Regions from separate parts of the Rahnella sp. RFA10(1/100) genome, predicted to be linked through region 3. Evidence: predicted binding sites of a transcription regulator. Region 3 holds the regulator's gene; each other region holds the start of a gene.
The links. Region 3 encodes PhoB, which activates phosphate uptake and scavenging genes when phosphate is short. Its sites were predicted from a motif close to CTGTCATAAAACTGNCNNAT; they were not measured.
Positions count from the first base shown of each region.

Region 1: pitA (inorganic phosphate transporter PitA) is a predicted target of PhoB. The motif match lies at 7,482-7,501, and genes of this name have one in related genera.
Region 2: ETV65_RS22735 (MIP/aquaporin family protein) is a predicted target of PhoB. The motif match lies at 5,814-5,833, and genes of this name have one in related genera.

Region 1 is NZ_SEWR01000005.1:131,483-142,089, forward strand. It holds gene ETV65_RS16225 (helix-turn-helix transcriptional regulator) at 38-292, shown strand; gene ETV65_RS16230 (hypothetical protein) at 591-890, opposite strand; gene ETV65_RS16235 (LysR family transcriptional regulator) at 1,000-1,884, shown strand; gene ETV65_RS16240 (beta-lactamase family protein) at 1,952-3,118, opposite strand; gene ETV65_RS16250 (methyl-accepting chemotaxis protein) at 3,550-5,205, shown strand; gene ETV65_RS16255 (hypothetical protein) at 5,247-5,555, shown strand; gene ETV65_RS16260 (NAD(P)/FAD-dependent oxidoreductase) at 6,039-7,262, opposite strand; gene pitA (inorganic phosphate transporter PitA) at 7,573-9,078, shown strand; gene uspB (universal stress protein UspB) at 9,175-9,510, opposite strand; gene uspA (universal stress protein UspA) at 9,848-10,288, shown strand; gene ETV65_RS24940 (hypothetical protein) at 10,510-10,607, shown strand, end outside.
Region 2 is NZ_SEWR01000011.1:78,694-89,300, reverse strand. It holds gene cytR (DNA-binding transcriptional regulator CytR) at 1-459, shown strand, start outside; gene ftsN (cell division protein FtsN) at 559-1,494, shown strand; gene hslV (ATP-dependent protease subunit HslV) at 1,610-2,140, shown strand; gene hslU (HslU--HslV peptidase ATPase subunit) at 2,152-3,486, shown strand; gene ETV65_RS22750 (1,4-dihydroxy-2-naphthoate polyprenyltransferase) at 3,584-4,510, shown strand; gene rraA (ribonuclease E activity regulator RraA) at 4,631-5,116, shown strand; gene zapB (septal ring assembly protein ZapB) at 5,181-5,420, opposite strand; gene ETV65_RS22735 (MIP/aquaporin family protein) at 5,998-6,846, shown strand; gene glpK (glycerol kinase GlpK) at 6,892-8,415, shown strand; gene glpX (class II fructose-bisphosphatase) at 8,561-9,571, shown strand; gene emrD (multidrug efflux MFS transporter EmrD) at 9,626-10,607, opposite strand, start outside.
Region 3 is NZ_SEWR01000003.1:96,819-107,425, forward strand. It holds gene ETV65_RS10835 (helix-turn-helix domain-containing protein) at 1-40, shown strand, start outside; gene phoR (phosphate regulon sensor histidine kinase PhoR) at 74-1,393, opposite strand; gene phoB (phosphate response regulator transcription factor PhoB) at 1,416-2,105, opposite strand; gene sbcD (exonuclease subunit SbcD) at 2,333-3,571, shown strand; gene sbcC (exonuclease subunit SbcC) at 3,568-6,816, shown strand; gene ETV65_RS10860 (ABC transporter substrate-binding protein) at 7,055-8,077, shown strand; gene ETV65_RS10865 (ABC transporter permease) at 8,089-8,853, shown strand; gene ETV65_RS10870 (ABC transporter ATP-binding protein) at 8,850-9,671, shown strand; gene mak (fructokinase) at 9,742-10,607, opposite strand, start outside.

The DNA.
Region 1 (10,607 bases), on a different contig from region 3:
ATTGCTCAACGAGCCCGAACATTTGGGGAGGTGTGCAATGAAAACCTACCAATATGAAGATTGGCATTCCGCCGATATCATCGCCGGGCTACGTAAAAAAGGCACCACACTTGCCGCCGTTTCACGCGCCGCAGGTTTATCTTCCTCTACACTGTCCAACGCACTTTCCCGCCCATGGCCGAAAGGCGAATTATTGATTGCAGAAGCACTTGGCCTGGTGCCTGCGCAAATCTGGCCGAGCCGATATTATGATCACAGAGGCGCAGAGATCAGGAAAGTGCTCAGAAAATAAAAAATGAAGTCATTAAATAGTCGGGAGCGGCATTCCGGCGCTGTATAAACAAGACTCCGAACTTTGCGAAACCGGCGAAGTTTGAGCGTTATATTGCGGTGCATCAGGAGATGCAGAAAGCGTAATTCCCCTTTCGGAAGCCGGCTTAAAACCGCCAGTATCGTATGCCTCCCCGGCACCGGGGAGGCATTTTCGTGCAACACCCCCTGCCGTTTAATACATCCATCGAATCAATAAATAATTAATTTTTATTCACAGGGGATATTTAATTATTTTTTACAATGACGCAGACGTTTTTCTAGCAGGAAACTCCATTCCCCTCGAGCAATTTTTGCATTAGCCTTAATTCTTGTTTATAAATATAACGTAGCGGGTCAGCACCACCAATAACGTTGTGGGAGTCAACCAATACCAGGCATGGAAATGATCTGGGCGCGGCTTCAGAAAGAACACATGCCAATTCCTCATCAGTAAAGATAGAGGAATTCAGGGGATCGTTATTAATATTTAAATAATCTTTTATAAACCATTTTTCAAATGAGGCGTTATCAGTAAGGACTTTCATAAAACCTTTTCTGCTCTGTTCAGTGAATGCCATTATTAGGCCGCCCTCTGAGTTCATACACAATAGAAATTTTTAAAAATCGTGATTTGAAATATTTTGTGACCTACATCATGTATTTGATTAAAAGGATAATAATACTCTTGTGAGCAATAAATTTGACTATAATTTGATCAAAACTCTGGTCCTGGTTTATGAAACCAAAAGCATGAGTAAATCGGCGAAAGCACTGGGGCTTTCTTCCCCAACGCTGACCTATGCATTAAACAAATTGCGTGATTACTATAACGATCCGTTATTCATCAAATCCTCCAGAGGGCTTAAAGCGACGCCCGTTGCCAATCAGCTATATCCGAATTTCAAGAAAATTGACGAAGACATTGCGAACTCTGTGATGATAAGCGGCAAAAATTATCCTGAGGTTGCTGATGTTATCATCAGAACTAATACTATGGTTGAATATTTCCTGATGGATAAACTGCTAAAAAATAATAAATTGCGGGAAGGTATTAATTTCACGTTTAATAACCGGATCATGCTTGAAGAACAACGACTCACCGCACTGGTCTCACGGGAGGTGGATATTGATATTGGCTCGGCCATAAAGCATAACCACTCGTTTATTTCTACCCGTATCGCACAATCAAAAATTATTGGCTTATGCCGTCAGGGACATCCGCGGATTAAAGAAAATTTAAGCCTGGAACAGTGGATGAAAGAAGAGCATGCCGTACTCAGTTCTGCTGAAACACACGCCTATCTGCCGGAGAAATTATATGCAAATTTCCATCAGCGAAATATCCGTTACCGCTCAAACTCATTGCTTAATATGCTGCATTGCATAGAGAAAAGCGACTTTGTTATGTTCTTCCCGGAGTTCCTGCTGAAACATATTCCGCACTATTTTAATTTGCAAACGGTTGCTATACCCTGGATGGAAAAAGATACGCTGGATGTTTATGCCTATATTCATAGCAAGGCAAAAAATGACGAACGACTGCTGCATATAATTGATTTACTGAAAATGTAGAAGTGAGAAAACTCACCCTTGCGCGCAAAAACGGAAGGGATTCTTTGTTATTTCACCGCCTCTTCCGTCACCGGCAACGGCCTTTGAAATCGTCCGCCATTGCCATCTTCAGTAACAAATCATGGCCAACATAATTGCTCCAGTTGAAGGAATTTTGTAGAACCACTACCGCATTTTTATGCTTTTTATCGAAGCCAATATAACTGGAATACCCACCGATATAGCCGACCTGATAAGTAATAATCTGTCCATCTTTATAATCTGTGACCCAGGCGATGTTAGCGGCTTCCATTTCTCTCTGGAAATAAATCTTTTCCGTGGTCTGAATAGCGGCACTGAGAGCCGCAGATTGTGAATCATCAATATGCGCCCGCAAATATTTCAGCAAATCATCAGCATTACTGTAAAGGCTGGCCGCCGCCACCATATTGTTCGAGAAATGCCAGTCAGGCACCACGTCGCCACGGCGGATAAGTTTAGGCTGATCCCCTGCATGACCAATCGCGCGGTACGGATAGGCTTTTAACTGGCTGGCATAAAAACTGGTGTTACCCATTTTTAAGGAATCAAAAATAAAGGTATAAGATAATTGCTGAATATCTTCACCGGTTTTTAATTTCAAAATATAACCGAGCAGTGCATAGCCTAAATTAGAATATTGTGGCTGACGTAATAACGGCCTTTTAAAAGACGACAGGTCATCGACCACGGCATCGCTGTCCAGCTCATGATAGAAATTGTCGCCGGTATATAAATACTTAAGGAAACTTTCCAGCATATCTTTGGTCATGTTCTGACGGGGCAAACCCGAAGTGTGCGTCGCCAGTTGCAACAGGGTGATTTTTTTGGCGTCCTCGCTCAGCGGGGTATTTTTTGGCAGGAGATCCACCAGTTTGTCATCCCACTTAAGCTGTCCTTTATCGACCAGCCCCGCCACCACTTCTCCCGTCACACCTTTACTGACCGAACCGAGTGCAAACAGGGTTTCGCCATCAATCCTGTAACCGTTCACCGCGTTGGTATAACCATAGCCCCAGGTTCTGGCCGCGCCGTTATTTCTGATGATCCCGATCGCCATGCCGCTGGATTTTTCTTTGTGCAGGTACCGCCGGGCTACGGTATCCACCACGTCGTCAAGATTTTGGCCACAGGCCAGTTGCTTCACTTCATGCGGATTTTCTTTAACCTGCATATCGGAAAGTGTGCCGCACGCTGTCAGAAGCAGTGGAAGCATGATACTTAAGCCCGAAAACCGTCCCGTGATTCTTTTCATTTTATTGATTTATAAAGATAAATAGCACGGTGGCAATTATGCATAAACATCAGGTGACCTTGTGACAGAGAAAGAGACATGCCGGTTGGGCGTGGGCAGGTCGCAGACTGTGTTATTTCCTCGCGCTTTTCAATGAGAAATTGCCGTGTTCCTGATGTTCTTTTTAACAACCTTCCTGATCCGTCGGAAATGATTCAAAAACCGATCCAATGAGAATGAAAAATCTCTTTAGATGCATAAAAAATCATTCGCAACATTATTTATGAACATTTTATTAACGTAAATTATTGAATTAGATCGGTTTAATTAACGTTAACGCAATTTTTGCCGATAACCGTGATTCACATCCTGTCTTTTTCCTGAAGGCGGGACTTTTAAAATCAGGGGAAAATATGAACATCACACAACGTCTTTTACTGACGTTCTCGCTGCTTTCTGCGGCCCTTATCTCAATGGGCGTCGTCGCAATCATGTTGATTTCGGGTTTCCAGGACCGGTTTGAATATGTTCAGGTCAATACGATCCCTTCAATTAAGGATCTCAATAATCTTATTGATCAAAGCAATAAGCTTTCTCTCACCCTCTATAAACATCAGAGCCAGACCGATAACGGTAAAATGCCTGAAGTAGAAACCCGCATTCAGCAGCAGATTGCCGGGCTAAAAACGCTGACGGATTATTATCTGCAGCACAACATCTCAGATGCTGAAGATGAAAGGCTGACACACGTGGCTTTTGACAATATTCGTAAAGTGGAAGAGAAACTTCCCGCCTTTCTGACCTCTTCACGAGCGCATCAGGACGATGTCACTCTGGCAATGATTGAGGGCGACGACAGTATCGGCGGGGCTATCCGTCAGCTCATCGCCGATTATCGCAAACAGCTTACCTTAAATATCAACATCGGTGAGGGGCTGCGGGCCATCAACCACAGCATTTTCAACACCACATTGTGGGGAATGGGCGGCAGCGTGACGATCATTATTCTGCTGTTGGGATCCTTCGCACTGGCCACCATCCGTCGGGTACGAAAAAGCCTGCTGGACATCGGCGGGATTATGGCCGTCGCCAGCGAGCGGCTGGATCTGACCGTAAGCGCCGATGACAGCCGTCATGATGAAGTGGGCAATATGGCCCGCGCGTTCAATAGTCTGATGCAACGCGTATCCGGAGCGCTGCTGTCTGTGAGCGCGGCTTCCCAGTCCGTCAGCAGCGCCTCGGCACAAATCGCGGCCGGTAACGAAGATCTCTCCTCGCGCACCGAGCAGCAAGCAGCTTCTCTGGAACAAACGGCCGCCAGCATGACCGAGCTGAGCGAGACGGTTCGCCAGACGGCTGACAACACGCGTCAGGCCAGCCAGCTGGCGGGTAACATGAATGCACTGTCGGAGAAAAGTGCATCATCACTTGAGACGATGCTGGGTACGATGGGTGATATCCGCAGCAGTTCACGCAAAGTCACTGAGATCATCACGCTTATCGAGGGCATCGCCTTCCAGACCAATATTCTGGCGTTAAATGCCGCCGTGGAAGCGGCACGTGCCGGTGAGCACGGTAAAGGCTTTGCTGTTGTTGCCGGAGAGGTCAGAAATCTTTCTCAACGTTCGACCACCGCCGCGCGTGAGATAAAAGAACTGATCGACCTTTCCTACAGCCTGATCGAAGCCGGTGCCCATCAGGCGGGCGATGTCGGCGAGAACATGAACTCCATGGGTAATGCCATCCGTCAGGTGACTGATTTGGTCAATGAGATTGCCGCTGCGGCAACAGAGCAGAGTCAGGGGATTTCTCAGGTACATCAGGCGGTCAATCAGATGGATGACGTGACTCAGCAGAACGCCGCGCTGGTAGAGGAAGCCTCTTCAGCCTCACGCTCGTTGCAGGATCAGGCTGACGGCCTGGCGAGACTGGTCGGCGAATTCCGTCTCAGCGACGCCACGGCTCAGCATCAGTCCCGGGCAAAACCAGCGCGGGCACTAGCCGCCCTTCCACGCACGGAAAAACCGGGTGCGCACTCCACAAATGAGTCCGACTGGCAAAGCTTCTGATCAGGCTTTTGCCGTCGTCTCGTTACCGGGAGAACGTCATTATGGAAAATCTTCAGGAGCATGCCGGCCATCTGGAAAAACACAGGGCGCTGATCGAGAGCTTCGAACAGATGGCGGTGCTGGTGAATCAGCTTGCTACGGGAGAATACCGTTCACTGGATTTGTACATTAATAACTGCCGACATTTTCGCGATCGCAGTCTGGAAGTTCAGGCGGTGCTGGCAGATAAGCGTTTTGAAACCTACCTGATGCGCAATGATATTACGCTGTATTACAGCATTCACAGCGTAAATATGGCCTTCGGCATGATGACCAATATGCTGGAAAATTTGAAAGGTTTTTTGTCCTGAGAAGGTGTTACCGGGGGACTCCAAAACGCCAGTCAGGCTGCCGTTCACGACAGGAGACTATGAGTTCACAGTGACCGTATCCTAAAAGTACGTTTTAGCTGACCCCGCTACCTCAGAAAGGGTGCCGGGGTTTCTTGTGGTTCGTATTATTGGGTTTTACGCGTAGACTGCCCAACCTCACAAATCCGCTGTGATTATCCCGTAATAAAAACAATACCGCCCACAGGCGGCATTAGAACATCTGGACAGATAAACGCGGCAAGCCGCTAGCCTGCTTATGCAACCCAGCGGCCTTGCTCGCCGGCGTGAACCGCTCGCTAAACACGACATAGGGTCTGTCGGTCAGTGGCGACCACTACCCTATGTCGTGTTTTTCTGCTTTTGAGGGGGGGAGATTTTCCTGTTTGACATCAAAATTAGATTTTTTGTCGAGGTGCTCTGGATCACGAACTTTAATGTCTCAAATGCAGGTGAGATCACCAACTATTTATTCAGATCATCATTTTTATTATTGCAAAACACCATCAGATCCTGCGCACAGGCCCACGCCGAACTCCACGCCCACTGGAAGTTATATCCACCCAGCCAGCCGGTGACATCCACCACTTCACCGATAAAATACAAGCCCGGCACCTTAGCGGCGGCCATGGTTTTGGACGACAACTCTTTGGTATCGACGCCGCCAAGCGTCACTTCTGCCGTGCGGTAACCTTCGGTGCCGTTGGGCTGAACCTGCCAGTTTTGCAGTTGTTCAACCAGTTCCGCCTGCTGCGGCACATTCAGCTGTTTCAGCGTGACGTCCGGCAACTGACCCAGCGTTTGCAGGCACTCCACCAGACGTTTCGGCAGTTGCATCGCCAGCGTATTTTTCAGGCTCTGATTCGGGTGTTCCTGACGCTGCGTATTCAGAAACGCCGCCAGATCCACATCAGGAAGTAAGTTAACGCTCACAAACTCACCCGGCTGCCAGTAGCTCGAAAGCTGTAAAACTGCCGGACCGGACATGCCACGATGGGTGAAAAGAATGCTTTCACGGAAAACCGTGCCGTCTTGCGCAGTCAGAACCGCAGGCACTGACACGCCGGAAAGCGTCTGCAAATGATCGAGCAGCGGTTTGTGCAGGGTAAACGGCACCAGACCGGCGCGGGTCGGCAGCACTTTCAGGCCAAACTGTTCCGCCAGACGGTAACCGAAGGGTGTCGCGCCCAGCCCCGGCATGGAAAGCCCGCCGCTGGCAATAACAAGTGAGTGAGTGCTTACAGTTGAGCCATTCACCTTGATGACAAAGCCATTTTCGGTTTTCTGCACATCGGAAATCTCGCTGCGCAGGCGTACATCGACATTGCCCAGCTCGCATTCTTTATCGAGCATGCTGACGATTTGCTGTGCCGAGTCGTCGCAGAACAACTGCCCGAGGGTTTTCTCGTGCCAGGCGATGCCGTAACGGTTGACCATATCGATGAAATCCCACTGGGTATAACGCGCCAGCGCGGATTTACAAAAATGCGGATTTTCGGAAAGATAGGCAGCGGGTTCAGCATAAAGGTTGGTGAAATTGCAGCGTCCGCCGCCTGACATCAAAATTTTGCGTCCGGTTTTTTTGCCGTTATCCAGCAGCAGAACCCGGCAGCCACCTTGTCCGGCCTGCGCCGCGCAGAACATGCCTGCCGCACCTGCACCAATGACTACCACATCAACCTGTTCCACTTTCGGCCTCTCTTTTACGGAAATTCAACTACGTTTTACATAAGGTTCGCCCTGTTTACCGGGGCGTTGAGCCGCGGATTGTAAGGGACAGGCGCCTGTTAAACCAGCCAACAGACCGTTTCCTGAACGTCGTAAGTAAATGTTTCAATCACCAAAGGAGGAATAACTTTTTGATAAATAAAAACTTAACCAAATCCAGGGTAGATATTGGACTGTTTTTAGTCAAAAAAATGTCATATTTTCCTTTTCCCCTCCCCCTGTTCTCGCAGATAATGCGCGGCGTTCATGACCACTAACTGGCGTAACAATTATGCTGCATCTATTTGCCGGATTGGATATTCATACCGGTTCGTTATTGATTCTCGCGTTACTGTTTGTTCTGTTCTATGAAGCCATTAACGGCTTCCATGATACGGCCAACGCAGTGGCAACCGTCATCTATACCCGGGCAATGCGTTCGCAATTAGCGGTCGTGATGGCAGGGGTATTTAACTTCTTTGGCGTCCTGCTCGGTGGTTTGAGTGTGGCTTATGCCATCGTTCATTTACTGCCAACTGATTTGCTGCTCAACGTGGGTTCTGCTCATGGCCTTGCCATGGTGTTTTCTATGTTACTGGCGGCGATCATCTGGAACCTTGGCACCTGGTATTTCGGCCTGCCGGCGTCCAGTTCCCATACCCTGATCGGCGCCATCATTGGCGTAGGGCTGACCAATGCATTAATGACTCACACCTCTGTGGTCGATGCGTTAAACATCCCCAAAATGATCGGTATTTTTGCCTCACTGATCGTCTCCCCGCTGGTCGGGATGATTATGGCAGGTACCATGATTTTCCTGCTGCGCCGTTACTGGAGTGGCAACAAGAAACATGCACGTATCCACCTGACCCCTGCTGAACGGGAAAAGAAAGATGGCAAGAAAAAGCCGCCATTCTGGACACGTATCGGCCTGATCCTGTCGGCTATCGGCGTGAGTTTCTCTCATGGCGCTAATGATGGTCAGAAAGGTATTGGCCTGATCATGCTGGTTCTGATTGGTGTGGCTCCGGCGGGTTTTGTGCTGAACATGAGTGCAACCGGTTACGACATTACCCGTACCCGCGACGCCGTGACCCACCTCGGACAGTATTATCAGCAACATGCTGATGCCGTACCGCATGTGGTAGCACTGACACCGATAGTGCCTGCACCTGATGTTAATATCGCACCGACTGACGAGCCCAAAGTGTTCCACTGCGACAGCAGCCACGCACTTGACGCCATTGGTCGTGCGCAAAGCCTGCTGACTAATCTGCAATCTTATAGCGACCTGTCACCGGACGAACGCAGCCATATGCGTCGCCTGCTGATGTGTGTTTCTGATACTGCGGATAAGGTGGCGAAGCTGCCGGAAACTTCCGCCGCAGATAAACGCTTCCTCGGCGAGCTGAAAACCGACATTCTGCAAACCGTCGAATATGCACCTATCTGGATCATTATCGCGGTAGCGCTGGCGCTGGCGCTGGGTACCATGATTGGCTGGAAACGTGTTGCGACCACCATCGGTGAGAAGATTGGTAAGAAAGGCATGACTTACGCACAGGGGCTGTCAGCACAGCTTACTGCGGCAGTGTCCATCGGCGTGGCCAGCTACACCGGCATGCCAGTTTCCACCACGCATGTATTGTCGTCTGCCGTCGCGGGCACCATGATTGTCGATGGCGGCGGTGTGCAGTCGAAAACCGTGAAAAACATCGCGATGGCGTGGATATTAACCCTGCCGGTGTCGATTGTGCTTTCCGGTGTCCTGTACTGGATTGCCCTGAAGCTGATCTGATGCTTGTCTGACAGGCAGTAAAAAGGCGACCTTGCTCAGCAGGTCGCCTTTTTTGTTTCCTTATTCACTCATCCTCCCTCACGTTTCTTTCAGTTGCTAATACCAGATCAGCATCGCTAACATACTGATTAATATTAAACCGACCAGTGCCGTAGTCAGGATAAACTGACCGCGAACCCGCTCACAACGGCGAATAAACTCAGGATCGTGATGTTCAACGTAGCGCTGAGCATAAATATAGCGTACCAACCTTATTTGCTTGCCAGGCTGACCGTGAGCCGTAAAAAACCCTCCGCCATCGACGTACTGATACAACAGCGGATCGCACCCCCGCAGAACCACCAGCAATGCGCGCAAAGAAGAGTAATAGCGCAGCATATTCACTACACATACAAAACATAAAGCCCAAAACAGCGCAACGGGACTGATCATGATTCCCCCTCAAGGCGAACTGACACCGCGCAATGCGCCCGTCATGCTGGCACACACCCGGCGTTTCGCCCTGCCTTTCCGCAATTTCACACCCCCGGGCTACCTTCGCCCGCCCTCTTTTCGTACCACAGAAGATTGCCAAAGCAGGAGACGCCTGCATTATTGAGTGTAGGAAACGAATCCGAAACTGTTCATATTATTTATATCTATGGATTCTCAGATAAGGAAATGGGATCTGTATGCTTGATTTATTTAACCATTTTGGCGCTATACTGACGTCATGACATCCGCATGATGCTGATATTGCTATTAACCGACTTATGGAAGGAGTTTTCTTATGGCTTACAAACACATACTTATTGCTGTGGACCTGTCGCCGGAGAGCAAAGTTCTGGTCGAGAAAGCCGTTTCCATGGCGCGCCCGTATAACGCCAAAGTGTCCCTGATCCACGTTGATGTGAACTATTCAGACCTGTATACGGGTCTTATCGACGTTAACCTGGGCGACATGCAGAAACGTATTTCCGAAGAAACCCATCACGCGTTGAACGAACTGTCGCAAAATGCCGGCTATCCGATTTCGGAGACCCTCAGCGGCAGCGGTGATCTGGCGCAGGTGCTGGTAGATGCCATCAACAAATATGGCGTGGACTTAGTGCTGTGCGGCCATCATCAGGATTTCTGGAGCAAGCTGATGTCCTCAGCACGCCAGTTGATTAACACCGTTCATATCGACATGCTGATCGTGCCATTGCGCGATGAGGAAGAAGAAGCGTAAGAGGCGTTGCTGTTAATATTGTAAACAAGCCCGCTGGTTTTCACCTGCGGGCTTTTTTTGTCTTTTTGCCTGGAGAATACGGGTCGATTCCTGAACAAAGGATTAATCTGTATATACAGAATAGGTGATTATCAATATATAAATCACATCCCTCTGTTAATTATGAAGAATATTCAAACAGTATGGGTATATACGGAAGATGTTTTCATACAGGATGTATTATGAAAATCCAGTTTTCACCGGCAGTGAAAGAGAAATTGTTCGTAAAATACAATGTTGTGGAGAAAGAGGTCTTCGAATGCTTTGCTAACCGCGAGGG
Region 2 (10,607 bases), on a different contig from region 3:
GCCGGCCCGAAACATATGCCGTTGTGCCAGTACCGTTCGCAAGGTTATGTACAGGCACTGCGCCGCAACGGACTGAGTGTCGAGAGTTCGCTGACCATTGATGGCGATTTCAGCTATGAATCGGGGGCGCAAGCCGTCACCGAGCTGATGGCACTGCCCGTCCCGCCGACGGCGATTTTCTGTCACAACGATGTGATGGCGATTGGCGCTATGTTCCAGGCGAAAAAAATGGGTCTGCGCATTCCGCAGGATTTGTCGGTTGTCGGTTTCGATGACATTAAGGCCAGCCAGTATACCGATCCTCCGCTGACCACTGTTGCGCAGCCGAGATTCCAGCTTGGCCGTCAGGCCATGTTATTATTACTTGAGCAGTTACAGGGGAATCCGGTACAAAACGGTTCACTGTTGCTTGATAGCGAGCTGGTGGTGCGGGAAAGCACCGCTGCCCCCAAAGCGTGAGTCCGTTTTTATGTTCTTCGACAGTTTTAGTTTCAGTAAATGTTCAGGGTTGAGTAACATGACGCACTTCTTCATTCATCACGACACAGCGAAACGATAGTGGCACAAAGAGACTATGTAAGCCGTGGGCGCTCAGGAGCGCGGCGGAAAAGTACCAGCCGGAGTAAAAAACGCAGTTCCACGACGATCTCCAAAACCATGGTGGTGTTAGCCGTTGCGGTACTGGTGGTGTTTGTCGGTGGCCTCTATTTTATTGCGCACAATAAACGTGAAGAAGCGACAGTGTTGCCAACGCACGCTGTCCGTCCGGGTAACGGATTGCCGCCTAAGCCGGAAGAACGCTGGCGTTACATTAAAGAATTGGAAAACCGCCAGATGGGCGTGACCACGCCGACAGAACCGACAGCGGGCGGGCAGGTCGAATCCAAAACACAACTGACGCCGGAACAGCGCCAGCTTCTCGAACAGATGCAGGCCGATATGCGCCAGACGCCAACACAGTTGTCTGAAGTGCCGTATAACGACCCTAACCAGGTGGCGCAGGCGCCGGCACATACTCAGCGCCAGGTTCAACAACAGCAGCCAACATACGCACAGCAACAACCAGTGCAAACTCAGCCGCGCCAGGTTCAGCCGCAGCCGACGTATACGCCACAAACGCAGCCGGTACGCGCGCCGCAAGCTCAGGTGCAAGCGCAGCCAAAACCGAAGCCACAGGTTAAAGAGCCGGTGAAAGAAGTACCGAAACCGCAACAGCCAGCCGCCATTACTCAGGCTGAGCCGGAAAAACCAAAAGCACAGGAAAAAACCCAACGCTTTATGGTGCAGTGTGGTTCTTTCAAAGGTACGGAACAGGCAGAATCGCAGCGCGCGAAGCTGGCATTTGAAGGCTTTGAAGGCCGGATCACTACCGGCGGTGGCTGGAACCGCGTGGTGATCGGCCCTTACAACAATCGCTCCGGTGCAGACAACACCTTATCCCGCCTGAAGAGCGCAGGCATCTCCGGTTGCATACCCCTCGCAACCGGGGGTTGAAAACCCGTAATCCTTCCCCAATCTATACTTTCAATATGCCTCGTAAGCTTGTGAGACACCCGACGTGTCCCCCAAGCCTGCGGGGATCTTTTCAGTCTGCAACGAGGAACCGCTCGTGACAACAATTGTAAGTGTACGCCGCAACGGCAAGGTCGTTATCGGTGGTGATGGCCAGGCCACATTGGGAAATACCGTCATGAAGGGCAACGTCAAAAAAGTACGTCGCCTGTATAACGACAAAGTGATTGCGGGCTTTGCTGGCGGCACGGCTGATGCCTTCACGCTGTTTGAGCTGTTCGAGCGCAAGCTGGAAATGCATCAGGGTCATCTGGTGAAAGCTGCCGTTGAACTGGCAAAAGACTGGCGAACCGACCGCATGCTGCGACGTCTGGAAGCCCTGCTGGCCGTCGCGGATGAAAACGCGTCGCTTATCATCAGCGGTAACGGCGATGTTATCCAGCCGGAAAACGACCTGATCGCCATCGGTTCCGGTGGCCCGTATGCCCAGGCCGCGGCACGCGCATTGCTGGAAAATTCCGAGCTTGAAGCGCGCGACATCGTTGAAAAATCGCTGAGCATCGCCGGTGACATCTGCATCTATACCAACCATTTCCACACTATCGAAGAATTATCTTCTAAAGCGTAAGGATCGAAATTATGTCTGAGATGACCCCGCGCGAGATTGTCAGCGAATTAGACAGTTACATCATTGGCCAGGATAAAGCGAAACGCGCCGTGGCCATTGCTTTGCGTAACCGCTGGCGCCGCATGCAGCTCGATGAAGCGCTGCGCCATGAAGTCACCCCGAAAAATATTCTGATGATCGGCCCGACCGGTGTCGGCAAAACCGAAATTGCCCGTCGTCTGGCGAAACTGGCTAACGCGCCGTTCATCAAAGTAGAAGCGACCAAATTCACTGAAGTCGGTTATGTGGGTAAAGAAGTGGATTCTATTATCCGCGACCTGACCGATTCGGCTGTGAAAATGGTGCGTCTGCAAGCTATTGAAAAAAACCGTTATCGTGCTGAAGAACTGGCCGAAGAACGTATTCTGGACGTACTGATCCCGCCGGCTAAAAATAACTGGGGGCAGCCTGACGAAGCGCAGGAACCTTCTGCTGCGCGCCAGAACTTCCGCAAAAAACTGCGTGAAGGCCAGCTCGACGACAAAGAAATTGAAATCAGCCTGGCATCCGGCCCGATTGGCGTTGAAATCATGTCTCCGCCGGGCATGGAAGAAATGACTAATCAGTTGCAGTCGATGTTCCAGAGCATGGGTGCTCAGAAACAGAAACCACGTAAACTGAAAATCAAAGAAGCGCTGAAGCTGCTGATTGAAGAAGAAGCGGCGAAACTGGTGAACCCGGAAGATCTGAAAGAACAGGCGATCGAAGCCGTTGAACAACACGGTATCGTGTTTATCGATGAGATCGACAAAATCTGTAAACGTGGCGGTCAGAGTTCAGGCCCTGACGTATCCCGTGAAGGTGTTCAGCGTGACCTGTTGCCACTGGTGGAAGGCTGCACGGTGTCTACCAAGCATGGCATGGTGAAAACCGATCATATCCTGTTCATCGCGTCCGGCGCATTCCAGACGGCCAGTCCGTCAGACCTGATCCCAGAATTGCAGGGTCGTCTGCCCATTCGTGTGGAACTGCAGGCGCTGTCGACTGAAGACTTCGAACGTATCCTGACCGAGCCAAGTGCTTCGCTGACACATCAGTACAAAGCATTGATGGCGACCGAAGGCGTAACCATTGATTTCACCGCTGACGGTATCCGGCGCATTGCAGAAGCCGCATGGCAGGTAAACGAAACCACAGAGAATATCGGTGCGCGTCGTCTGCACACCGTTCTGGAGCGTCTGATGGAAGATATCTCTTACGACGCCAGCGAAAGTAACGGAATCTCCATAAACATTGATGCAGATTATGTTAGAAGCCACCTTGACCAGCTGGTAGCTGATGAAGATCTGAGCCGTTTTATCTTATAATTTGCTCATACGTTCCGAAAGTGATCTTCAGGGAGGCGTTTGCCTCCCTGATTTTTTTTAGATTTCGGACTGATTCTTCACCTGAGCGAAATCATCTATGAGCATAATCACTTCCTGCACACCGACGACGCCCGCCCGCGCCTGGCTGGAAAGCTTGCGCCCGAAAACCTTGCCACTGGCGTTTGCCTCTATCGTCATGGGTTCTGCCATTGCCAGCCTGCAAAATACCTTCCATCCGCTTATTGCATTGCTGGCACTGCTGACTGCCGGCTGTCTGCAAATCCTGTCGAATCTGGCGAATGACTATGGGGACGCAGAGAAAGGCAGCGATACCCCGGATCGCGTCGGCCCTCTGCGCGGAATGCAAAAGGGGCTGATTACCGCTGCGCAGATGAAGCACGCCATTATCCTGACCATCGCGCTGACCATAATTTGCGGTATCGCGCTCATCGCCGTGGCCTGCCATAAACCCAGTGACGTGGTCGGGTTTTTGGTTCTCGGCTTGCTGTCGATTGGTGCGGCGATTACCTATACCGTCGGCACACGGCCTTATGGCTACATGGGGCTTGGCGATATTTCCGTTCTTATTTTCTTCGGCTGGATCAGTGTCGCGGGGACGTTTTATTTACAGGCAGGCTATTTCGACTGGATCGTGATGCTTCCGGCGACGGCAACCGGTTTGCTCTCCACCGCCGTGCTCAATATCAATAATTTGCGCGATATCGAAACCGACAGTATCAATGGCAAGAATACACTGGCGGTTCGCCTCGGGCCGGTTAACGCCCGCCGTTATCACACTATCATCCTGACCGCCGCCGTGCTGTGTCTGCTCATTTTCTCCGCCGTATACCTGCATCATTGGACCGGCTGGCTGTTTATTCTGGCGATTCCGATGCTGGCGAAACATGTGGCGCGGGTGATGAAATCCACAACATCCACCGAAGTCCGCCCGTTACTGGAACATATGGTAAAAACGGCGTTGCTGACTAACGTCTTATTTGCAGTAGGACTGTTACTCAATTGAACAAAGTTGGCCTGATGTGCGTTTATCAGGTCACTTTTCACATTTAACAATTGATGATTTTGCCAACATCCGCCGGAAAGGGATATACTGAGCATTCATGCAGCAACCAGATGAAAACCTATGAAATACGATACTTCCGAACTTTGCGACATCTACCATGAAGAAGTGAATGTCGTCGAACCCTTGTTCTCCAACTTTGGCGGCCGTACTTCATTTGGCGGGCAAATCACTACCGTGAAATGCTTCGAAGATAATGGCTTGCTTTATGACCTGCTGGAAGAAAACGGCCGTGGCCGTGTGTTAGTGATTGATGGCGGCGGTTCTGTGCGTCGCGCACTGCTGGATGCCGGACTGGCACGCCTCGCGTTCCAGAACGAATGGGAAGGCATCGTGATTTATGGTGCAGTCCGTCAGGTTGACGATCTCGAAGAGTTGGACCTGGGTATTCAGGCGATGGCCGCTATCCCGGCTGGCGCAGGCAGTGAAGGAATCGGCGAAAGCGACATTCGTGTCAATTTCGGCGGCGTCACCTTCTTCTCCGGCGACCATCTTTATGCCGATAATACCGGTATCGTGCTGTCAGAAGACCCGCTCGATATAGAATAATTTTCTTCTGTGCACAACAAAAAAGGACGCCTTGGCGTCCTTTTTTATTTGGAATATGAAGTGATTAAACTTCTTCCATTTTTCCCAACAGTGCACGCAGACGATCCTGCCATACGTGTTGTTCTTCTTTCAGCTGCGCATTTTCACGCACCAGAGACTCATGATTGCCGCTGGCTTGCTGAACTTCCTGAGACAGGGCGTTGTTCTGCTCTTTCAGTTCTTCGATTTCCATCTGCAACAGAGTAATGGTATCGATCGCTTGCTGAACTTTAGCTTCTAATTTCTCAAATACTTCAAATGACATTTTTCGGTCCCCTTATGTTCGCAAGGCGCACATCTTATGTTCTGCCGCATCGTCCGGACACGGCTCAAAAATTCCTGCACTCCGTCGATTTTTATAACGAATTCATCAGAGAATTGCATAAAACCGGCAGGTGTCTTAACGGGTGATTGTATGTAGCCAGCTTTGATCTGTCTACCCGCAACCCCTCTATCCACGCAGTCTGTTGCAATTTTACAGTGCCGGGTATCAGGAAATGCCTAAAAAGCAGCGTCACACGCCAGAAATAGCCTTTAATGCCGAATAACCGTAGCCACCGTAAAACACGTAATAGTGATGCTCGTTTGTCAGCAACGCGCGCTGAAAATGTTAAATCCAGGCCTTTTGGCGCGGCATCATGGCCCGACAATACGCGAAATCGCTCATTTTTATGACGCAACACACAAAATTTGATTTCGCTATTTCTCGTTTATGCTCGTTAACGATAAATTCACATTACGTTCTCATTTAATGATGAACGCCAAAATCCGATTACGTTCACAAACGATATAACAGAAAAACTATAACTAACCATTAACATCATCCTTAGCAGGATCAAACTATGAGCCAAACCATGAGTTCCACATTAAAAGGTCAGTGCATCGCTGAGTTTCTGGGTACCGGGCTTATCATTTTCTTTGGTGCGGGCTGTGTCGCAGCAATGAAACTTGCCGGGGCAACCTTTGGCCAGTGGGAAATCAGTATCATCTGGGGTCTGGGTGTGGCAATGGCCATCTACCTGACAGCCGCCATCTCCGGTGCACACCTGAATCCGGCGGTGACCGTTGCACTTTGTTTGTTTGCAAACTTTGAAGGACGCAAAGTTCTGCCTTACATCGTGGCACAGGTCGCCGGTGCTTTTTGCGCCGCTGCACTGGTTTATGGCCTTTACTACAATCTGTTCTTCGATTTTGAGCAAAGCCACAATATGGTCCGCGGCAGCGTCGAAAGTCTGGATCTGGCCGGTATTTTCTCTACCTATCCGAACCCGCACATCAGCGTATTGCAGGCGTTTCTGGTAGAAACGGTGATTACAGCCATTCTGATGGCGTTAATCCTCGGCCTGACTGATGATGGCAACGGTATTCCACGTGGCCCGCTGGCACCGCTGCTTATCGGTATCCTGATCGCGGTTATCGGTGCATCCATGGGGCCACTGACCGGATTCGCCCTGAACCCGGCCCGTGACTTCGGTCCGAAAGTGTTCGCCTTCTTCGCTGGCTGGGGCAAGGTTGCCTTCACCGGTGCGCGCGATATTCCTTATTTCCTGGTGCCAATTTTTGGCCCGTTGCTCGGGGCTTCTCTGGGTGCCATCGCCTACAAGGCGCTGATTGGTCGCCATTTGCCAAATCAGATTAATGAACCGGCAGAAGAAAAAGCACCTCAGCCATCCAAACAACGTAAGGCCTGATCGGCTAAACTGTTCCACAGCTTACTCATTCGTAGGATGAATATTATGTCAGCAGATACGACTCACGAAAAAAAATACATTGTTGCACTCGACCAGGGTACAACCAGTTCACGCGCCGTAGTTCTGGATCACGATGCCAATATCGTCAGCGTGGCACAACGCGAGTTCACCCAGATCTACCCGAAATCGGGCTGGGTTGAGCATGACCCGATGGAAATCTGGGCATCGCAAAGCTCGGTGCTGGTGGAAGTGTTGGCAAAAGCCGACATTAATTCCGATCAGATTGCCGGTATCGGTATCACCAACCAGCGCGAAACCACCATTGTGTGGGAAAAAGAAACTGGCAAGCCAATCTATAATGCGATTGTCTGGCAATGCCGCCGCACTGCTGACATCTGCGAAACGCTGAAAAAAGACGGTCTGGAAGAATACATTCGCCACAACACCGGCCTGGTTATCGACCCGTACTTCTCCGGTACCAAACTGAAATGGATCCTCGACCACGTTGAAGGTTCACGTGAACGCGCTAAACGCGGCGAACTGCTGTTCGGCACCGTCGACACCTGGTTGGTCTGGAAAATGACGCAGGGTCGTGTTCACGTGACGGATTACACTAACGCCTCACGTACCATGTTGTTCAACATCCATGACCTTCAATGGGATGAGCGTATGCTTGAAGCGCTGGATATTCCGCGTGAAATGCTGCCGGAAGTTCGCCCTTCTTCTGAGATTTACGGCCAGACCAACATCGGGGGTAAAGGCGGTACGCGTATCCCTATCGCCGGTATCGCCGGTGACCAGCAGGCGGCCCTGTATGGCCAGCTGTGTGTCCAACCGGGTATGGCGAAAAATACCTACGGCACCGGTTGCTTCCTGCTGATGAATACCGGTACTGAAGCGGTAGCGTCTAAAAATGGTTTGCTGACTACCATCGCCTGCGGTCCGCGCGGCGAAGTGAACTATGCGCTGGAAGGTGCTGTGTTTGTCGGCGGTGCGTCCATTCAGTGGCTGCGAGATGAACTGAAGCTTTTCAGCGATGCAACCGACTCCGAATATTTCTCCATGAAAGTGAAAGACACCAATGGTGTTTACGTGGTGCCCGCCTTCACCGGCCTCGGCGCGCCTTATTGGGACCCGTATGCCCGCGGCGCTATCTTCGGTCTGAGCCGTGGTGCGAACAGTAACCACATTATCCGCGCGACGTTGGAATCTATCGCCTACCAGACCCGCGACGTGCTGGATGCGATGCAGGCCGACTCAGGCGCTCGTCTGCAGGCGCTGCGAGTGGATGGCGGTGCGGTTGCCAATAATTTCCTGATGCAATTCCAGTCAGACATTCTCGGCACCCGTGTAGAGCGCCCGGAAGTGCTGGAAGTGACCGCGCTGGGTTCTGCCTACCTCGCCGGTCTGGCCGTCGGTTTCTGGAGCGATCTGGAAGAGGTGCGCAGCAAAGCAACTATCGAACGTGAATTCCGCCCAAGCATTGAAACGACGGAACGTAATGTCCGCTATAAAGGCTGGCAAAAAGCGGTGGCACGTGTTCGTTCCTGGGAAGATCACGACGAGTAATCGCCGGGTATTTTATCGCCAACACCTCTTTCTGAAACTCCCCGCCTGGGGAGTTTTTTTATGTGCCTTTTCCCATTGTGCTAAAATCTGCGGCACAGATGAGCCTCGTCTCACCGACCTCTTTTTTCTTTCTACAGGCTTTCCAATGAAACGTGAATTAGCAATCGAGTTCTCCCGCGTGACCGAAGCTGCTGCGCTGGCTGGTTACAAATGGCTGGGGCGTGGTGATAAAAACCTTGCCGATAATGCTGCCGTTCAGTCCATGCGTATCATGCTCAATAAAGTTGATATTGATGGCACCATCGTGATTGGTGAGGGGGAAATTGATGAAGCGCCGATGTTATACATCGGCGAAAAAGTCGGTACCGGCAATGGCGATGCGGTAGATATTGCTGTCGACCCGATTGAAGGCACACGTATGACGGCCATGGGGCAATCCAACGCGCTGGCCGTGCTGGCCGTGGGCGACAAAGGTTCCTTCCTCAATGCGCCGGACATGTACATGGAAAAAATTGCCGTCGGGCCGGGCGCGAAAGGAGCGATTGATCTGCAACTGACACTGGCTGAAAACCTCGCAAATATTGCGAAGGCGCTGAATAAGCCGCTCACCGAACTGACTGTCGCGGTTTTAGCGAAACCACGCCACGACGATGCGATCCGCGAAATGCTGGCGTCAGGCGTGCGAGTGTTCGCGTTTCCGGACGGTGATGTGGCGGCGACGATCCTGACCTGTATGCCGGAAAGCGAAGTGGATGTGCTGTATGGCATCGGCGGCGCACCGGAAGGGGTAATTTCTGCCGCCGTAATCCGCGCACTGGATGGCGATATGCAGGGCCGGCTACTGGCACGGCATGACGTGAAAGGCGATACACCGGAAAACCGTCGTATCGGCGAAGAAGAGCTGACGCGCTGTAAAGTGATGGGAATTGAAGCCGGTAAGGTGCTGCTGCTTGATGATATGGCGCGTAACGATAACGTGATTTTCTCCGCGACCGGTATTACTAAAGGCGACCTGCTGGAAGGCATCAGCCGTCAGGGGAACATGGCGACCACCGAAACACTGTTGATACGGGGTAAATCACGCACTATCCGCCGTATCCGCTCCACCCATTACCTCGACCGTAAAGACGCGGCGTTGCACGCATTTATTATCTGATCATTCCTTCCGGTCATCAAAAAGCAGGGCCATCAGCGCCCTGCTTTTGCACTATCAGGCCGTATGCCCTTCATGCTGACTGCGGTTCGACATCGGCCACCAGCACAGCAAAATCAGCACTGCCATGGCAAACATCAGTAACCCGAGACTGAACTGACCGGTTTGCGGCAGCATTGCTGACATCCAGGCTACCAGCCCTGAACCCATATTCTGTAAACCACCGACCAGAGCACCCGCAGCGCCTGCCAGATACGGGAAAGGCTCCATTGCGCCGGTGGTCGCCAGCGGGAATAACATACCCGCGCCGAAGAAGAACAGCGAAGCTGGCACCACCAGCGTCCAGATATTCATGATACCCAGCCAGCCGGGGATCCACATCGCCAGACCAGCCAGCAGACAACTGATGACCGAATGCCACATCAGTTGCTGGAAACTTTTCTCTGTACGCCCGGCATACCAGGCACCAAAGAAAGCTGCCGGGATCGGCAGGATAAACAGGACGCTGACCATCACACCGCTCAGCCCGAGAACGCCGCCCATCAGCACTCCGCAACTGGCTTCAAACACCGCCACGCCGGCCAGCGCACCGACCAGCATCACCAGATAACGGCTGAAATTGGCATCGGCCAGCAATAAACGCAGACTGCCCAGCATTTTGCGCGGCGGATGATCGGCAGTGAATTCAGGACGGGTTTCCGGCAACCAGCGGTACATCGAAAAAGCCACTCCTGCGCACAGGATAAGCAGAAACCCAAAACTTGCACGCCAGCCCAGCCACGCCGACAAAGCGCCGCCGATCACCGGTGCCAGCAGAGGACTGACCAGAATGCCCATGTTCAGCAGACTGTTGGCATGGCGTAACGCGCCGCCGCTGTATAAATCACGTGGCATGGTTCGCGCCATCACACCTGCTACGCCGGTGCCCAGCCCCTGAATGGCTGCAAAAGCGATCAGCATATTCAGGCTCGTTGACATCATCGCGCCCGCCGCGCCAAGCAGGAAAATTATCAGGCCGGTCAGGATCACCGGTTTACGG
Region 3 (10,607 bases):
GCTATTAATCGAAGAAAAAGGGTTACAGATCATTTGCTAAAAGAAGCCACAGCTTATTGCTGTGGCTTGATTTTTATCCCTTTACATCGCTTTGGCTGGCCTGTTCCGGAGGAACAATCAACTTCGGTGCCAGCGTAAACATAAAGCGCGTACCGACCCCCACTTCACTCATGACTTCAAGTTTGGTGTGGTGATGGCTGAGCGCATGTTTGACGATCGCCAGCCCGAGTCCGCTGCCGCCGGTCTGCCGCGAGCGGGCCTTATCGACCCGGTAAAAACGTTCGGTCAGGCGCGGGAGGTGCTGCGGCGCAATGCCCGGTCCGTTATCACTGATCTGGAATTGCGCACCATGCGGCGTTTGCTGCCAGCTGACTTCAATCCGCGTCCCGGCAGGCGTGTGGTTGACGGCGTTATACACCAGATTCGATACCGCACTGCGCAACTGATCTTCATTACCAAAGACGTTCAGTTTGTCATTAATGCGAAACACCACCTCATGCCGGCCGTTGCTTAACGTTTGCACCTCACGTTCGAGCATACCGAGCATCACCGGAATATCGACTTTCTCATGCAAATCAATATTCGCTGAAGCTTCGATTTTCGACAGCGTCAGCAACTGCTTCACCAGCCCGTCCATTCGCCGCGTCTGTTCCTGCATGGTATCCAGTGCTTTGGTGCGGAAAGGTTCTTCCAGTTTGGCGTCTTCCATCATTTCCAGATATCCCTGCAATACGGTCAGCGGGGTTCTCAGCTCATGACTGACGTTAGCAAAGAAGTTACGCCGTGCACCTTCAAGCTGACGCATCTGTGTGACATCGCGTGCCACCATCAGCAGTTGCCCTTCTGAATAAGGCATAACGCGAAACTCGACGTAATGCTCATTATTGAGTTGCAGATTCAGCGCCCGGCTGAAATCGCGGGTCTGGATCCACAGCCGGAATTCCGGATAACGCAGCAGGTTGAAGATATGTTGCCCGTTATCTTCCGGCCAGCGGAAACCGAGCAGATCCTGCGCCAGCCCGTTACACCAGAAAATATTGCCTTCTTCCGTGGTCAGCACCACGGCATCGGGCAGCGATTCAGCACCGCTGCGAAAACGTTTGATCAACTGACCTAATTCGCGACGCCGACGCCGGTTGCGCATCTGCATCTGGTTAAGCCCGTAGAACAGCGGCTCCCAGCTCCAGCGGCCGTTCGGCGGCGTAATACTGCGGTCAAGCCACAGCCAGTGAGAGAGTTTGAGCTGGTTGTAATAATTCCAGCCCAGTGCCGCAACCAGCGACACAAACAGGAGCCAGCCGAAATGACCGACGAAAATACCGAGAATTAACGCTGGCAGACAAAAGAGAAAAAATTCGCCGGCCAATCGTTTCCATGACAAACGTTCTAGCACACAGATTCTCCGCTGTGAGGACTCAATAACGCGTTGAAAAACGGTATCCGGTACCACGAACAGTCTGGATCATTCTGTCATGTCCGCTGGTTTCCAACGCCTTACGCAAACGACGAATATGCACGTCTACGGTGCGATCTTCCACATAAACGTTAGTGCCCCAGACGTTATTGAGCAACTGTTCCCGGCTATAAACACGTTCAGAATGCGTCATAAAGAAGTGTAATAACTTAAATTCTGTCGGCCCCATATCAAGCGCCTGTTCGTTGGCCATCACCCGGTGAGACGAGGGATCCAGGCTTAAACCCTGCATGTCGATCACTTCTTCCACCGCCATTGGCGAGATGCGACGCATCACCGCTTTAATGCGGGCAACCAGCTCTTTCGGGGAAAACGGTTTGGTGATGTAATCATCGGCACCGACTTCGAGGCCACGCACCCGATCTTCTTCTTCACCGCGTGCGGTCAACATCATCACCGGAATTTCGCGGGTCAGCGCCTCACGTTTAAGATGCTTAATAAACTGAATACCGGAACCGCCAGGTAACATCCAGTCGAGCAGGATAAGTTCAGGGTAAGGTTCAACAAGCTGCCCAATCGCCGAATCAAAATCCTCAGCTTCTACGGCCTGATAGCCATTTTGTTCCAGTACAAAACACACCATTTCACGGATTGGAGCTTCGTCTTCAACCACCAATATACGTCTAGCCATCGTAGGTCCTGCCAATAGGTTAGCGATCTTTTATTTGATTGCGGGCGCCATTATGCGTCAGTTTTGTGACAGATTTATGAACGAAAAGAATGGTTCATTACAGTCAAATATGACAGATAATTAGCGGCCATCTTGCTGAAATTGGACTGATTTATCGGGGACATCTCCCCCCGCCGACGTTTATACTTTGCCCCATTGTCGTCATCCAGGGTTCATACAGGAGTCTCATGCGCCTGATCCACACGTCAGACTGGCATCTTGGCCAGTACTTTTTCACCAAAAGCCGTGCAGCCGAACATCAGGCATTTCTGCGCTGGCTGACCGGTCAGGTGCAGCAACATCAGGTCGACGCCGTGATTGTCGCGGGTGATATTTTCGATACCGGATCACCGCCCAGTTATGCCCGCGAATTGTATAACCGCTTCGTGGTGGAATTACAACAAACCGGCTGTCAGCTGGTGGTACTGGCTGGCAACCACGATTCCGTCGCAACACTTAATGAATCACGCGAGCTACTTTCCTGCCTGAATACGCGGGTGATTGCCACTGTCGGCGAAAATCTGTCTGAACAGATTTTGGTGCTCAGTCAGCGTGACGGAAAACCGGGCGCGGTACTGTGTGCCATCCCGTTTTTACGCCCGCGTGATCTGCTGGCCAGTCAGGCCGGTCAGTCCGGCAGCGACAAACAACTGGCATTGCAGGAAGCCATCGCCGCACATTATGACGCGCTCTGGCAGGCCGCGCAGGCCAGGCGTGATGAACTTGGCATACCGCTGCCCGTTATTGCAACCGGCCATCTGACCACCGTTGGCGTCAGTACTTCTGATTCCGTGCGTGACATCTATATAGGCACACTTGACGCCTTCCCCGCGCAGGCGTTCCCGCCGGTTGATTATGTGGCGCTTGGCCATATTCACCGCGCACAGTGCGTCGCAAAAACTCACCACATCCGTTACAGCGGTTCGCCAATTGCCCTGAGCTTTGACGAACTGAGCAAAGCCAAAAGTGTGTATCTGCTCGATTTCGACGGGGCAACGCTCAGTGCCATCGACACGCTGGAAATTCCTGTTTTCCAGCCCATGCAGATACTCAAAGGCTCGCTGGCGGAAATTGAAAAGCAACTGGCGCAGTTCGAAGGCGGCGATGCACAAAAACCCGTCTGGCTTGATATCGAAGTCGCCACGCAGGATTATCTCAGCGATATTCAGCGGCGTATTCAGGCGCTGACTGCGGATTTGCCGGTGGAAGTTGTCCTGTTGCGCCGCAGCAAAGAACAGCGCATCAGCAGCATTGAGCAGCAGGAAAAAGAGACCCTCAGTGAACTGAGCGTCAGCGACGTCTTTGAACGGCGGCTGGCGCTGGAGCCGGACCCTGATGCCCCCCGTCAGGCGCGGATGCGCACTCTTTTTGCTCAGGTTGTTGAGCAGGTCACGCACGGTCAGAATGCAGAGGACAGCGCACAATGAAAATTCTCAGCCTGCGTTTAAAAAACCTGAACTCGCTGGAAGGCGAATGGAAAATTGATTTCACTGCCGAGCCGTTCGCCAGCAACGGATTATTCGCGATCACCGGCCCGACCGGTGCAGGGAAAACCACCCTGCTTGATGCCATTTGTCTGGCGCTTTATCATCAGACGCCACGTCTGAACATCACACCAAGCCAGAACGAACTGATGACCCGCCACACCGCCGAATCGCTGGCTGAGGTGGAGTTTGAAGTTAAAGGCGTAGCTTACCGCGCATTCTGGAGCCAGCGTCGTGCTAAAAATTCGCCGGATGGCAACTTGCAGGCACCGAAAGTCGAGCTGGCGTTACTGGCCGGCGGCAAAATTCTGGCCGATAAAGTGCGCGACAAACTCGACGCCATCGCCACACTGACCGGGCTGGATTTCGGCCGTTTCACCAAATCCATGATGCTGTCTCAGGGGCAGTTCGCCGCGTTTCTGAATGCTGATGCCAACGACCGCGCCGAATTGCTGGAAGAACTGACCGGCACCGAAATTTACGGACGGCTGTCTCAGCGCGTCTTTGAGCAACATAAAGAAGCGCGCATCGTACTCGACGGTCTGCATCAGCGCATGTCCGGCATCGAACTGCTCAGCGAAGAACAACGCCAGACGCTGGAGGCACAGCATGCTGAACTGAACGCACAGGAAAACAGCCTCAGCCAACAGGCGCAGCAACGCCTGCGGGATCTGAACTGGCTGCAACAATGGCAACAGGTGCAGCAAAAACTTCAGCAATCTCAGCTGCAGCTGGCTGCCGCTGAGCAGGAAAATCTGGCCGCCGCGCCGCAGTTACAACAGCTGGCACGCAGTGAACCGGCGGAAAAACTGCGTCCGTTACTCAATGACCGTCAGCGTTGTCAGGAAGAGTCACAACGCCTTCAGCAGCATCTGACGCAACTGATACAGCAACAGGAACAGCAGATCGCGCAGATGGCGCCGCTGAACCAGGCAGCAGAACAGGCGCAAACTGCACGTCAGAAGCAGGCCGAAGAACAGCGCCGGATGCAAACGCTGATCGAAGAAAAAATCCTGCCGCTGGACGGTGAAATCGCTCAGTGGCACAAATCACTGGCAGAAACACAGCGGGCGGTCAGTGAATCGCAGAAACAGGCCGCTGACCAGAACACAACACTGCGGCAAATAACGGCAGAACGACAAAAACTGGATGAAGAAAACCGCCAGCATCAAACCCGGCAGACCGCACTGACCGAAGCCCTTAACGCCGCACAGCAGCGTCAGGCAGCTCTGGAAAAACAGCATCCGCTGGCAGCCTTACAGAAACGGCAAACAGAACTGATGCAACTCCGGCCGGTGCGACAACAGCTTTTTTCGCTCGCGCAACTTTTCCCGCAGCTTAACCAGCGCGTGCAGCAACAAAACCAAGATTTTGCGCAGTATCAGGTACAACTGGCTGAGGAAGAGCAGCGCCTGGATAAGATCCGCCTGCAATGTCAGACACAACTTGAACATCTCAACGACGTAAAAACGCTGCATAAACAGGAAATGCTGATCGTCAGCCTCGAAGCTGAACGCGCGAATTTGCAAAGCGGTAAAGCCTGCCCGTTGTGCGGCTCGACCTCGCATCCGGCGGTTGAACACTATCAGGAGATCAAACCTTCTGAAACCGCACAGCGCGTCGAGAAAATGCAGCTTGAATTCGATGCGGTAAAAGCCAGCGGTATCGAACTGGCGGCGAAGATCAAAAGCCTGAAAGAACAGCAAAGACGTCTGCAGATCCAGATGGAGCAGGATCAGCAGCAACTGAATGCGCAGACGGCAAACTGGCAACAGCTCAGCATGCCGCTGAATCTGACGTTTACCCTGCATGACAGCACTGACATCTCGCAATGGCTGACCGCCCGCGACGAAGAAGAGCAGCAGTCTCAGGCGCTGACCGGCCAGCACGAACAGCTGGCACGGGCACTTCAACAGGCGAAAGATGCCCTGACTGACGCCCTGAATCTCCAACAGAAAGTACAACAGCAAAGTGCATTGCTGACCGAACGCATTACGCGGCTGGTAGAAATAGAGGCGAAATCTCAGCAAGACCTTGTCCGGTTGCAAAAACAACAGGCCGAAGGTGAAAAAGCGCTTTCTGAGCTTCATGCCCGGCGCCTCGAACTGTTCGGCGAGCGCCAGGTGGCTCAGGTTCGCGAACACTTACATCAGCAACAGCAGGCGGCAGAAAAAGCGTTCAGTGATGCCCAGACCGCGCTGCATAAGGCGCAGGAACAACGCGACCAGCTTGCCGGTCAGCTGGCCAGTGCGCAAAAGCAACAATTACAGACCAGCGCACAACTGACGCAAACGGAACAGGTGTGGCAACAGGCGCTGAGCACCAGCGGGTTTGCCGATGAAGCCGCGGTGAAAGAAGCGCTGCTTGACGACGTGCTGCGCCAACAGCTGCAGCAACGCAAAGAACATCTGCAACAACAACTGGCACAGGCACAGGCATTACTGACTGACGCCAGAGATATGCTGGAAAAGCATCGTCTTGTCCGCCCTGCTCATCTGAGTGAATCTGACGGTGATCTTAATGCCCTGACCGTGCAGCAGACGGAACTGGCTCAACAACTGAAAGCGTTACAACAACGTCTGGGCGAAGTGAAGAACCAACTGGAAAGCGACAAGCAGCGCCACAGCGGACAACAGGCGCTGATTGCTCAGATAGCGCAGGCACAGCTGACCTGTGATGACTGGGGTTATCTCAATCAGATGATTGGGTCCAGTGACGGGGCGAAATTCCGTAAATTCGCGCAGGGACTGACCCTCGATCATCTGGTTTATCTGGCGAACCGCCAGCTGGAAAAACTGCACGGGCGCTATCTGTTACAGCGCAAAACCAGCGATGCGCTGGAGTTGCAGGTGGTCGATACCTGGCAGGCCGATGCGCTACGTGACACCCGCACATTATCCGGCGGCGAAAGCTTCCTAGTCAGCCTGGCGCTGGCGCTGGCGCTCTCCGATCTGGTCAGCGACAAAACCCGCATCGACTCTCTGTTCCTTGATGAAGGTTTCGGCACGCTTGACGCCGACACGCTGGATACGGCACTGGATGCCCTCGACAGCCTTAACGCCTCGGGTAAAACCATCGGCGTGATCAGCCATGTCGAAGCAATGAAAGATCGCATTCCGGTACAAATCAAAGTCACCAAAGTGAATGGTCTGGGTATCAGCCGTTTAAGCAGTGAATTTAAAGTCTGACCGCGATCTTTTGCGGGGCATGTCGCTAAAAATATTGCTAGCGATATGCCCTGCCGTGGATCCTGATTGTGAGCAGGCGCCCAAAAATCGCACCAGCGCAGTGCGTATCCCTTTGTCAACCTGCTGAATTTAGGCCGCTTCCCGCCCGTTAACAAACTGGCATGCCCTGTGCTTAACGTTATGTATACAAGTTGCAGTACAAGTTGCAATGTATCCATAACCGCTAAGGGAACCGCCCATGAAAAACATCAAACCAGAATGCCGTCCGGTCGATAAAAAACGCCGCCAGCTGATGCAATGGCTTGCCATTACCGGTGGCGTTTCAACCCTGGGTGGCATGATCCCGACGTCGGTTTTTGCAGCCGGCGACGATGAAATCCGTATTGGCTACTGGCCGATTGTCGGCGGTTTACCCTTGTACGTGGCACTTGAACAGGGCTTTTTTAAAGAGGCCGGGCTGAATGTGAAAGGGGTGAAATTCGCCAGCGCACAACAAATTGTTGAAGGGATGATCACCGGCAGGATCCACGGCTGCGCAAATGGTACCGCAACCGGCGCGCTGGGACTGGGGGCCATTACCTCACCGGGTCTGTTTAAAATTATCTGTTCTAATCCGTCAAACCACACGCTGGTGTTAGATGAGTTTCTGGTACCACTGAACAGCCCGGCCAAGGCTATCAGTGATCTGAAAGGCAAGAAAATTGCCTGCGGCCCGGGGATCCAGAACGTCACTATGGCGAAAATTATTCTGGAGAAAAATGGCTTCACTAACCCGTCGGTGATCGAACTGCCGGTGGGGCAACACGCACCTGCCCTGGCCGCCGGGCAAATTGACGGTGTATACACGCTCGAACCGACCGGCACCGTGGGGCGGATGAAAAATCTTTCCCGCACCCTGGAAACCGGCGTGATTTCTAAATATGTGCTCGGCAACGCCGACGCACCGTGGTTTGGCGGTGCCGCAGCACTCAACGCCAGCTTTATTGCCAGCAAGCCTGAAGAAACCCAAAAGTTTATTGCCGCTTATCAGAAAGCGGTGGAATTCATTGCGGCTCACCCTGACAAAGCGCGCGAAAATGTCGCCGGTTACACCAGCATTGAACCGGCGCTGGTGAAGGAAGTGCCGCTGCCGGGCTTTGTGATGTATTCCGGTTTAAAAGGCGACAACCTGCAATGGTTCCAGAAGTTTTATGATGTCTTTACAGAAAGGAAAATCTTCAGCAAGCCGGTGGATGTCGCTTCACTGATTTATCAGGGATGAGGGGAAACAGAATGACTTCACGCTGGTCTTCAAGATTACTGCCGCTGATCGGCCCGGTACTGCTGTTTTTATTCTGGCAACTGGCCGTCAGTGCGAAATGGCTCAATCCGGTGCTTCTGCCCTCACCCGTCGAGACACTTGGCTATATGTTCCGGTCATTTTCCGATGCGTCCATGCGCACCGATATCGGCGCCACACTCTACCGGACGCTGGTTTCCTTCGCCTTTGCCGCGGTCATTGGTGTGCCGCTGGGGGTCATGCTGGGCAGCAATGAAAAAGTTTACCGCAGCCTGGAGTTTCTGATCGACTTCTTCCGTTCAACGCCATCCTCAGCGCTTATCCCGCTGTTTATGTTGATTTTCGGTATTACGGATGCCAACAAAATCGCCATCGCCGCCTTTGCTGCCGTGCTGGTCATCCTGTTCAACAGTGCATACGGCGTGATGAATGCCAAGAAAACCCGCCTGATGGCCGCCAAAGTGATGGGTATTTCCCGCTGGCATATTTTCAAAGACATCATGCTGATGGAAAGCCTGGCACAAACCTTTGTCGGACTGCGCACCGGCGTGTCGATTGCGCTGGTGATCGTGATTGTCGCCGAAATGTTTATCGGTTCAGAAACCGGCCTCGGTCATCGGATCATTGATGCCCAGCAGGTTTTCAATATCAAAGATATGTACGCCTCGATCCTGATCACTGGTGCGCTGGGCTATCTGCTGAATCTGGCTTTTTTACTGATCGAGAAAAAAACTGTGCACTGGAGTAGCAAAGCATGACGCAACCTCTCTCGCTGAACCCTGACTACCAAGGCCCGAAGCTGCCTCAATACGCCACGCGCCCCGACACGCATGTGACAATCCGCGGGCTGAGCAAAGCCTTTGCCGGGCAACCGCTTTACACCGATCTCAATCTGGATCTGCCGCGCAGCAAAATTGTGTCGATCTTCGGCCCGAATGGCTGTGGAAAATCGACCTTAATGAATATGATCGCCGGGCTGATCCCGGTCGATAAGGGCGATATTTTATTTGACGGCAAAACGCTGGCACAAACCACCATCGGCTACGTATTTCAGAACTACCGCGATGCGCTGTTTCCGTGGATGAGCGCGCGCGCCAACATCGCCTATCCACTGGTCCGCCATGGCATGAGCAAAGCCGATGTGAATGCACGGGTTGAGGAGCTGACGCAGATGTTTGATATCCGCTTTGACCTGAAACGCTATCCGTATGAGCTTTCCGGCGGCCAGCAGCAAACGGTATGTATCATGCGGGCGCTGGCGACGCGTCCGGAAGTGATGTTCCTCGACGAACCTTTCTCGGCGCTGGATTTCGAGATGACGCTGTTTATCCGCGATAAATTGCAGGAAGTGCAACTGGCGACTGGCGTCACGATGCTGATTGTGTCACATGATCTGGAAGATGCGGTGTTCCTGGCGGATGAGATTTTACTGCTGACGCGGCGACCGACGCAGATTGCGGAAATCGTACCGTTCGACCTGCCGCGCCCGCGTGGATCGGAAATCATGAGCCATCCGGAATTTATCCGCGTCAAGGCACATACTCTGGAAGTCTTTAAGCGCGAAATGGCGCTCTGAAGGGCAACGGCGGTAAGTCACAGGGGCGCGATTTTTTTTCCTGTGACTTACTAATGATTATTTCTGGTGCTTACAACGCAAAGCGCGATTGCGGCCATAGCCAGGCCGCACCGCGCACACCGCTCGAATCACCATGAACGGCTTTGAGGATCGGCGTTTCACATTCTCCGCCAAACACCCATTGTTTAATCAACAGCGGCACCGTCTGATACAAACGATCCACATTACTCATGCCTCCCCCGAAGACAATCACGTCCGGATCGAGGATATTTACTACGTTCGCCAGCGCCTTAGCCAGACGGCGTTCATAGCGTCCGAGCGCCAGTTCTGCGGTTTCATCCCCCTGTTCCACCCGCGCAATAATCTCAGCGCCTTTCAGCCGCTGACCGGACAAACGGAAGTAGTCTTCTGCAAAACCGGTGCCGGAAACAAAGGTTTCGACGCAGCCTGATTTCCCGCAATAGCACGGTACCTCACGGGCAAACTGAATTTCTTCATCATCCTGCCACGGCAGCGGGTTATGTCCCCATTCCCCGGCATTGCCATTACCGCCCGCATGCGCCGCGCCGTGAAGCGCCACACCGGAACCACAGCCGGTGCCGATAATCACCGCAAATACGGTCTGACGGCCCGCCCCTGCGCCGTCAGTGGCTTCTGACACCGCCAGGCAATTCGCATCATTGGCAATATGCACTTCGCGTTTTAACAGCAGGGCCAGATCCTCATCCAGCTGTTGTCCGTTCAGCCAGACCGAATTGGAATTTTTCACCTTACCGGTAAAAGGCGACAGAGTGCCGGGGATCCCCAGCCCTACGCTGCCGCGCTGGCCTGTGGCTTTTTCAGCGTCCAGCACCAGTCCTTCGATCGCTTTGAGCGTGCGCTCGTAGTCATTTCTCGGAGTATCGACCCGTTTACGGAACCGTTCTTTACCTTCAT